One region of the Halorhodospira sp. M38 genome, then DNA from elsewhere that is predicted to be linked to it. Evidence: riboswitches for the same ligand, from Rfam matches in the RefSeq annotation. Region 1 holds a riboswitch; the other holds the start of a gene.
The links. Region 1 has a riboswitch for cobalamin ahead of LRA98_RS02930 (TonB-dependent receptor domain-containing protein). Riboswitches for the same ligand answer to the same signal wherever they lie in the genome.
Positions count from the first base shown of each region.

Region 2: linked by a shared signal. The riboswitch ahead of LRA98_RS00095 (ABC transporter substrate-binding protein) and the one ahead of LRA98_RS02930 (TonB-dependent receptor domain-containing protein) in region 1 are both predicted to bind cobalamin.

Region 1 is NZ_JAJNQP010000003.1:33,957-37,418, forward strand. It holds gene LRA98_RS02920 (cobalt-precorrin-5B (C(1))-methyltransferase) at 1-446, opposite strand, end outside; gene LRA98_RS02925 (cobalt-precorrin-6A reductase) at 456-1,232, opposite strand; cobalamin riboswitch at 1,332-1,569, shown strand; gene LRA98_RS02930 (TonB-dependent receptor domain-containing protein) at 1,703-3,462, shown strand, end outside.
Region 2 is NZ_JAJNQP010000001.1:14,474-17,935, forward strand. It holds gene LRA98_RS00085 (class I SAM-dependent methyltransferase) at 1-392, shown strand, start outside; gene LRA98_RS00090 (HD-GYP domain-containing protein) at 394-1,569, opposite strand; cobalamin riboswitch at 1,810-1,982, shown strand; gene LRA98_RS00095 (ABC transporter substrate-binding protein) at 2,124-3,239, shown strand; gene LRA98_RS00100 (FecCD family ABC transporter permease) at 3,232-3,462, shown strand, end outside.

The DNA.
Region 1 (3,462 bases):
GACAGCGCGGCCGCCGCCTCGCGGATGCCCTGCTCGATGTAGCCCCGCGGACCGGGGTTGATCGCCGGCTCGCCGGCGGCGACGGGCAGACCGCTGCGGCGCACCGTGCCCACGCCGGGGCCGGCGCGCAGCCGCACCCCGCCGCCCGGTGTGCCAGGGCGTGCGGTCACCGAGACCAGGGCGCCGTGGGTGACGTCGGGGTCGTCACCGGCGTCCTTGATGACGCCGGCCCGCGCCCAGCCGTCGCCGCAGGCCTGAGCGGCCAGGGCGAAGGCCGGGGCCCGTTCCCGCGGCAGGCGGACGGTGACCGGATCGGGGAAGGCGCCGCTGACCAGACCCGTGAAGGCCGCCCGCGCCGCGGCGGCGGCGCAGGCGCCGGTGGTCCAGCCGCGGCGCAGGGCGGTGCCGGCAGCGGTCTCGGTGGAGGGTTCGGGATCTTGCGCCATGCGCTGATCCTAACCCAGACGAGGGTCCGCCGCCGCCGGGCGTCGCCCCCGCAACCACGCCAGCGCCTGCTCGACGTCGATGGCCACCTCCGCCTCCGGCGGGTCCGGCGGGCGCTCGACCATCACGATGCGGACTCCGCAGTCCCGGGCCGCATCCAGTTTGCTGCGGGTGGCGGCCCCGCCGGCGTTCTTGGTGACCAGGGTGTCGATGCCGTGCTCGCGGAGCAGGCGGCACTCGTCGGCGTAATGGAACGGCCCGCGTTGGAAGAGGATCCGGGCTCCGGGCGGCACCCGCTCCGGCGGCTCCAGGCAGCGGATCCAGTAGTGGTGGTGGGGGGCGGCGCAGAAGGCCGGGACCTCCTGATTGCCGATGGTCAGCAGTACCCGGCCTGGTTGCGGACCCAGCGCCTGGGCGGCGGCGGCCATATCGGCCACCCGGTGCCACTGCTCGTCCGGTCCCGGTTGCCACGCCGGCCGACGCACCGCCAGCAGGGCCGTCCCCGTCTGGCGGGCGGCTGCTGCCGCGTTGGCCGAGATGCCGGCGGCGAAGGGGTGGGTGGCATCCACCAGGCAGTGCACGCCGTGCTGCTGCAGGTACGCGGCCAGGCCGCCGGCGCCCCCGAATCCGCCGCGATGGACCGGCAAGCGGGGCAGGCGGGGGCGGCGGGTTACCCCGGCCACCGAATAGACCGCGGCGATGCCGGGCTCCTGCTCCAGCGCCTGGCCCAGTGCCAGCGCCTCGCCGGTACCGCCAAGGAGCAGGACACGCAGCGGCTCAGGCGCCATGGCGGGCCGGGGCAGTGGTCTGTGCCAGTCGGTGCCGGTGCATCACGTCTCCTTTGGACGCCGGGGTGCGGCGGTTTGACGGCGAGGCTCAGGCTGCCTAGAGTACCAAGCTCCTCAGGTGCCCCGCGCGAGCAGCGGCGGGGTGAAACGGGAAGACCGGTCCAGCCGCACCCAGCGGCGAGTCCGGCGCTGCCCCCGCAACGGTAGGTGGGGGGCGGGTCATCAAAGCCACTGCAAGGCGCCGTCGTTCGGCGGCGGGCCCTGCGGGAAGGCGATCCGCCCGGGGTCACCGACCCCACCCACAAGCCCGGAGACCGGCCTGAGGGAACCCAGGTGCCGCGGGAGGCGGCAGACCGGGGCAGGCCTCCGTTTGCCGGGCGCAAGCGCGATCCCTCCCCCATCCCTGTCTTCCTCCCTGCGGTGGTACCGAACCGACGCGCGTGCGGGTGGCGCGCGGCAGGGAGGAAAATATGTCCAGCAACACCACCAGCCGGGTCGCCGCGGGCGTGGCGGCCGGCCTGATCGTGGGCAGTGTCCCGGCCATGGCCGATACCGACGGCGAGTCGGCACAACTCGCCCCCCTCGTGGTCACGCCGACCCGGATGACCCAGACCGTCGACGAATCCCTGTCCTCCGTCTCCGTCATCGACCGCGACGAGATCGACCGCCAGCAGCCGCGGCAGGTCTCGGACCTGCTGCAGGGGCGGGCGGGGACGAGCCTGGCAAGCAACGGCCCGTTCGGGAAAGACACCAGTCTCTTTATGCGTGGCACCGAATCGGACCACACCCTGCTGCTGGTCGATGGGGTGCCGATGAATTCGGCAACCTCTGGAGGGGCGGCCTGGCAGTATCTGCCCCCGGCCGAGATCGACCGCATCGAGGTGGTGCGCGGGCCGCGCACCAGCGTCTACGGCGCCGATGCCATCGGCGGCGTGGTGCAGGTCTTCACGCGCCAGGGGGAGGAGGGGCCGCCGCGTTTCCGCGCCTTTGGCGGCGCCGGCTCATTCAATACCCACGAATTCGGGGTGGGCGTCTCCGGCGGGACCGCGGCGAGCCGCTACGCGCTCTCGGCCAGCCACTACGAGACGGACGGGATCAACGTTCAGGACGGCGCAGGGGATGAGGATCCCGACGGCTTTGAGAACACCAGCTTCAGCGGCCGTTTCAGCCATCGGTTGAACGGTGGTGCTGAACTCTTCGCGACGGGCATGCGCTCGCAAGGCGAGACCGAATTCGATGCGAACGATGGTGAAGAGGGCTGGACCGACCACGTCTTCCAGGCTCTCCGGGGCGGTGTCCGCGGGGACCTAACCGAGCGATGGTTTAGCGAGCTGGCGGTCTCCCAGGCGAAGGACGAGCAGGACACCTTCGACAGTAGTCGCGGTGAGTCCTGGTATTACACCGAGCGCCATGAGGTGAGTTGGCGGAACGAGCTGTATTGGGGCGCCGGGCACATCTGGGCCTTCGGCGGTGACTGGCGAGATGAGCAAGTCGATACCGCCGACGATTACGACGAGACCAGTCGCTACAACGCCGGCGCCTACACGCAGCTGGAGCTGGATCTGGGTCGCCACGATGTTGGCAGCAGCCTGCGCTACGACGACAACGAGGCCTACGGCGACAATGTGACCGGTCAGGTCGCCTGGGGGTTCGATGCGACGGATCGACTCCGGCTCCGTTCGAGTTATGGGACGGCCTTCAAAGCGCCGACATTCAATCAGCTTTTTGATCCTTCGAATGGGAATTCCGATCTTTCACCCGAGGAGTCCATCTCTGCAGAGCTGGGTGCACGCTGGCGGGTGCGAGATGGGTACCTGGACGCCGCTGTTTTTCAGACCGATATCGACGATCTGATCCAGGGGTGGCCTCCTGTCAACGTCAATGATAAGGCCCGCATCCGCGGCGCCGAGCTGGAGGCGGGTGCCCACTGGCAGGAATGGCAGATCTCCGGCGCCTTCACCTACCTTGATCACGAAGACCGGGAGACAGGTGATGAGCTTGCCCGGCGCCCCAACGAGTCACTCCGCCTGGACTTGGACCGACAGCTTGGCGACTTCTCAGTTGGCGCGACCGGTATTGCACGCGGCCGGAGTTTTGATGCTGGGGAAAGGGTCTCCGGCTACGGCCTCCTGAACCTGCGCACCAGCTACGCCATCACCCCGGAATTGACCCTGCGCGGGACGCTGGAGAACGCCCTGGATAAGGACTACGAGACGGTGAGTGGCTACAA
Region 2 (3,462 bases), on a different contig from region 1:
GATGGGGCGGGCTGGCCCGGGCGGTGGGGCGACGGTGCCCGCGGGCCCGGGTGATCGGGTACGAGCTCTCGCCGCTGCCGTGGTTGTTCGCCTGCCTGCTGCAGTGGATCCGGCCGGTGCCCAATGTCGAATTCCGGCGCCGCGACCTGCGCCAGGTGTCCTTCCGTGATGCCCGTGCGGTGGTTTGCTATCTGCACCTTGAGGCGATTCGCGAGCTCGAGCCGCGATGGCGCCGGGAGTTGCCCGCCGGGGCGCTGGTGGTGAGCAACACGTTCCGCATCCCGGGCTGGCAACCGTGCGCCGTGCACCGGCCGCCCGTGCGCCTGGACGCCCCGGTCTATCTCTACCGGATTCCGCGGGCCTGTCGCGCTCGTTTGGACGTGTGCGGCTAGCTCAGCGGTGGCCGTGGCGCTGTCTGATCGCCTCGATCTCGGCGCCCCGGCGCAGGAAAGCCTCCACGCACTCCCCGCACAGCTTGCCCGCCTTTGCCTCGGCTCGCAGGGTCTCGGCAGCCTCGGCGAAACCCCAAGGCCGTTTGTAGGGGCGCTCGCTGGTCAGGGCGTCGAAGACGTCGGCGACGGCCACAATGCGCCCCTCCAGCGGGATCTGCTCGCCGCGTGCACCGGTCGGATACCCGCTGCCGTCAAGGCGCTCGTGGTGGTAGGCGACGATGTTGCGCATGATGGCCGCCCGCCGGTCCTCGCTCAGCCCCAGCTCCTCGGTCATCGCCAGCACCATGGCCACGCCGCGGCTGACGTGCTCGCGCATCTGCGCGAACTCCTCGTCGGTGAGCCGGCCGGGCTTGAGCAGGATGCCGTCGGGGACGGCAATCTTGCCCACGTCATGCACCGGGGCGAACTGATAGACCATCTCGATGTATTCGTCGCCGAGACCGTGAGCTGCGGCCAGCTCGAGAGCGATCAGTCGGCTGTACTCCGCCATCCGGGCGAGGTGGCCACCGGTCTCGTCGTCCCGCGCACGGCCGAAGGCCATGGCCGTGCGCGCCGCGCCGCGCAGGGTCTGCGTGGTGCGGATGGAGGTGATGGCGAGCAAGCGGGCCAGGTCGATGTAAGGCGCCAGCCGCTCGACGACGGCCTCCGAGAAGTAGCCCGGCCGCCGGGAGTTGAGGAACAGGAAGCCGAAGAAATTCTCGTCGTGCTGCAGCGGCAGGATCATCCCGGCGCGCAACCCGCTCTCGCGGATGCTGACGGTGTGCGGTTTCGGGCTGGGGTGTTCCCGGTAGTCGTCGATGATGCGCACCTGCGGCGCCTCGGCCAGGGCGCGCAGGGTGGGGGCCTCGCCTAGCCGGGTCTCGTAGTGATCCAGGGGGCTGGGGGCATCGCCGCTGGCGCCGTAGGTCTTGAGACGGTTGGCGTCCGGTTCGTAGATGGCGACGGCGATGCGGTGGATCGCGCCGCCGGGCAGCGCTTGGTTGATATGGCAGCGCAGGCGTTCAAAGCGCTCGCTAAGGCGCAGGTGCGGTTCCTGGTCGCTCAGCGGCAGGGTATCCAGCGCGTCGGTGACTATGTCACCCGCCTGGGGGCAGGGTGAATTCGCGTCTGTGCCCATGACATCTCCGTCGGGGGGTCGGGAGGGGTCGCGGGCGTCCATACCCTTCTTTGATACGGCGCAATTGTGCCATAAAGTTCGAGGTTGTGGCCATCGGCCCGGCTGGGCGCCCGATCGGGCCGCGTTGACAGTTGCCCCGAGCCGGCCGTAGAGTCCAGCCTCCCCAGGTGACCTGGCAGTTACCATCGCTGCCGGGGCCGTTCCCCGCCGCGTGGTCCGCCCGACAGCGCCGGGGACGGTCGGGAAGTCGGTGCGCACTGCGGCCCGGGCGGGCGCAGGCAAGGCCGACGCTGTCCCCGCAACGGTAGGCGAGAGTGGGCGCTGCATCGCCACTGCATCCACGGTGTCCCTGGCACCCGGTGCGGGAAGGCGCGGCGCCCGGGGTTCGACCCCGCTCGCGAGCCCGGAGACCGGTCTGGGGGTCGCAGCCACACGGCGGGGAACCGTGCGTGGCGGTGACGGTAGCTTCAGCCGCGCCCTGTCCCAGCGCCACGGCGTGCCCGTTTCCGACCCGCTCCCCGCATGGCGTACTGGATCCAGTGACTGGAGGAGCCATGCACCGCAATCCATGCATCGCCCTCGTGGCCGGGGTCGGCCTTATCCTCGGCGGGTGCGGGGATGCCCTCGACGATGATCCGGATGGAGGGGGTGCCCGGGAAACCCGTGAGGTTGAGGATATGCTCGGCCGCAGCGTGGAGGTCCCGGAATCGGCCGAGCGGATCGCCACGGTCAATGTCGACGCCTTCCGAATGGCGCTCCACCTGGGGGTTGAGGAGCGCCTGGTGGGCATCCCGAGCGATATGTACGGCTCGCGTTTCTCCGAGGCGAAGCCCATTGAGGTCGAGGCCTTCGGGCGCCTTGACGAGGTGGCCATGGTCGGCGGCGGCCAGCCCGGTTCGGAGTTCAGTGCCGAGCGGGTGCTCGCCACGGAGCCGGATCTGTTTATCTACTGGGCCTTCAGCCGCGGTGATGACGATCAGGCGATGGCCGAACAGGCAGAACGCTACGAGCAACAGCTGGGCGTGCCGGTGGTGGCGCTGAACACCCTGGGCCGGGAACGGGCGTCGCAGGAGGCCGTCGAGGAGCAGATCGAACAGGCCTACCGGCTCCTCGGCGAAGTGTCCGGTCGCGAGGAGCGGGCCGAAGAGCTGCTCGATTTCTACCACGCAACGGTCTCCGCCGTGCAGCAGCGGGTCGCTGGCGAGCAGCCGCCTCGAGTCTATCTGGCCCACCGGCGCAATCTCTACAACCACGTCTCCTTCTACTTCCCCGTCGAGCTGCTCGGTGCCGAGATGGTCACTGCCGGCCGGGCCGGCGACGATGGCGAGGTCAGTGCCGAGGAGCTGCTGAGCTGGGATCCCCAGCATATCCTCCTCCACACACCGTCCCGAGCGAGTCGCGTGGAACGCGCCGAGGTGCTCGACGATGAGCGCTTGTCCGGTGTAGCAGCCATCGAGGCGGAGCGTATCCACCGCTTCAAGGGCACCTACATGGGCTGGGACCTGGCGACGGGGTTGATCGATCTGGTGCACATGGCTCGGGGCCTCTACCCGGAGGCCATGGCAGGCGTCGATCTCCGCGACCGCGGCGAGGAGATTCTGGAGGTCTTCTACGGTGACCCCGGTCTCTACGACCGGCTCATGGAGCTCAGCAGCCTCGAGGATGGCTGAGTTGACCGTCGGCACCCCCGTCCGGCCGGCGCCACCGCGGGGCCTCATTGACGACTACACGCGCGCGATCCGGGCCAAGACGCTGGTGCTGCTCGGCCTGGCGGTAGCCCTGGTGGCTACGGCGGGCTTTGGCTTGGCGCTGGGCCCGATGGGCATCCCGCTGAGCGAGGTGGTGCAGGCGCTGGTGGCTCGGCCGCTCGGGGCGTCGTGGGTCAGCGCGCAG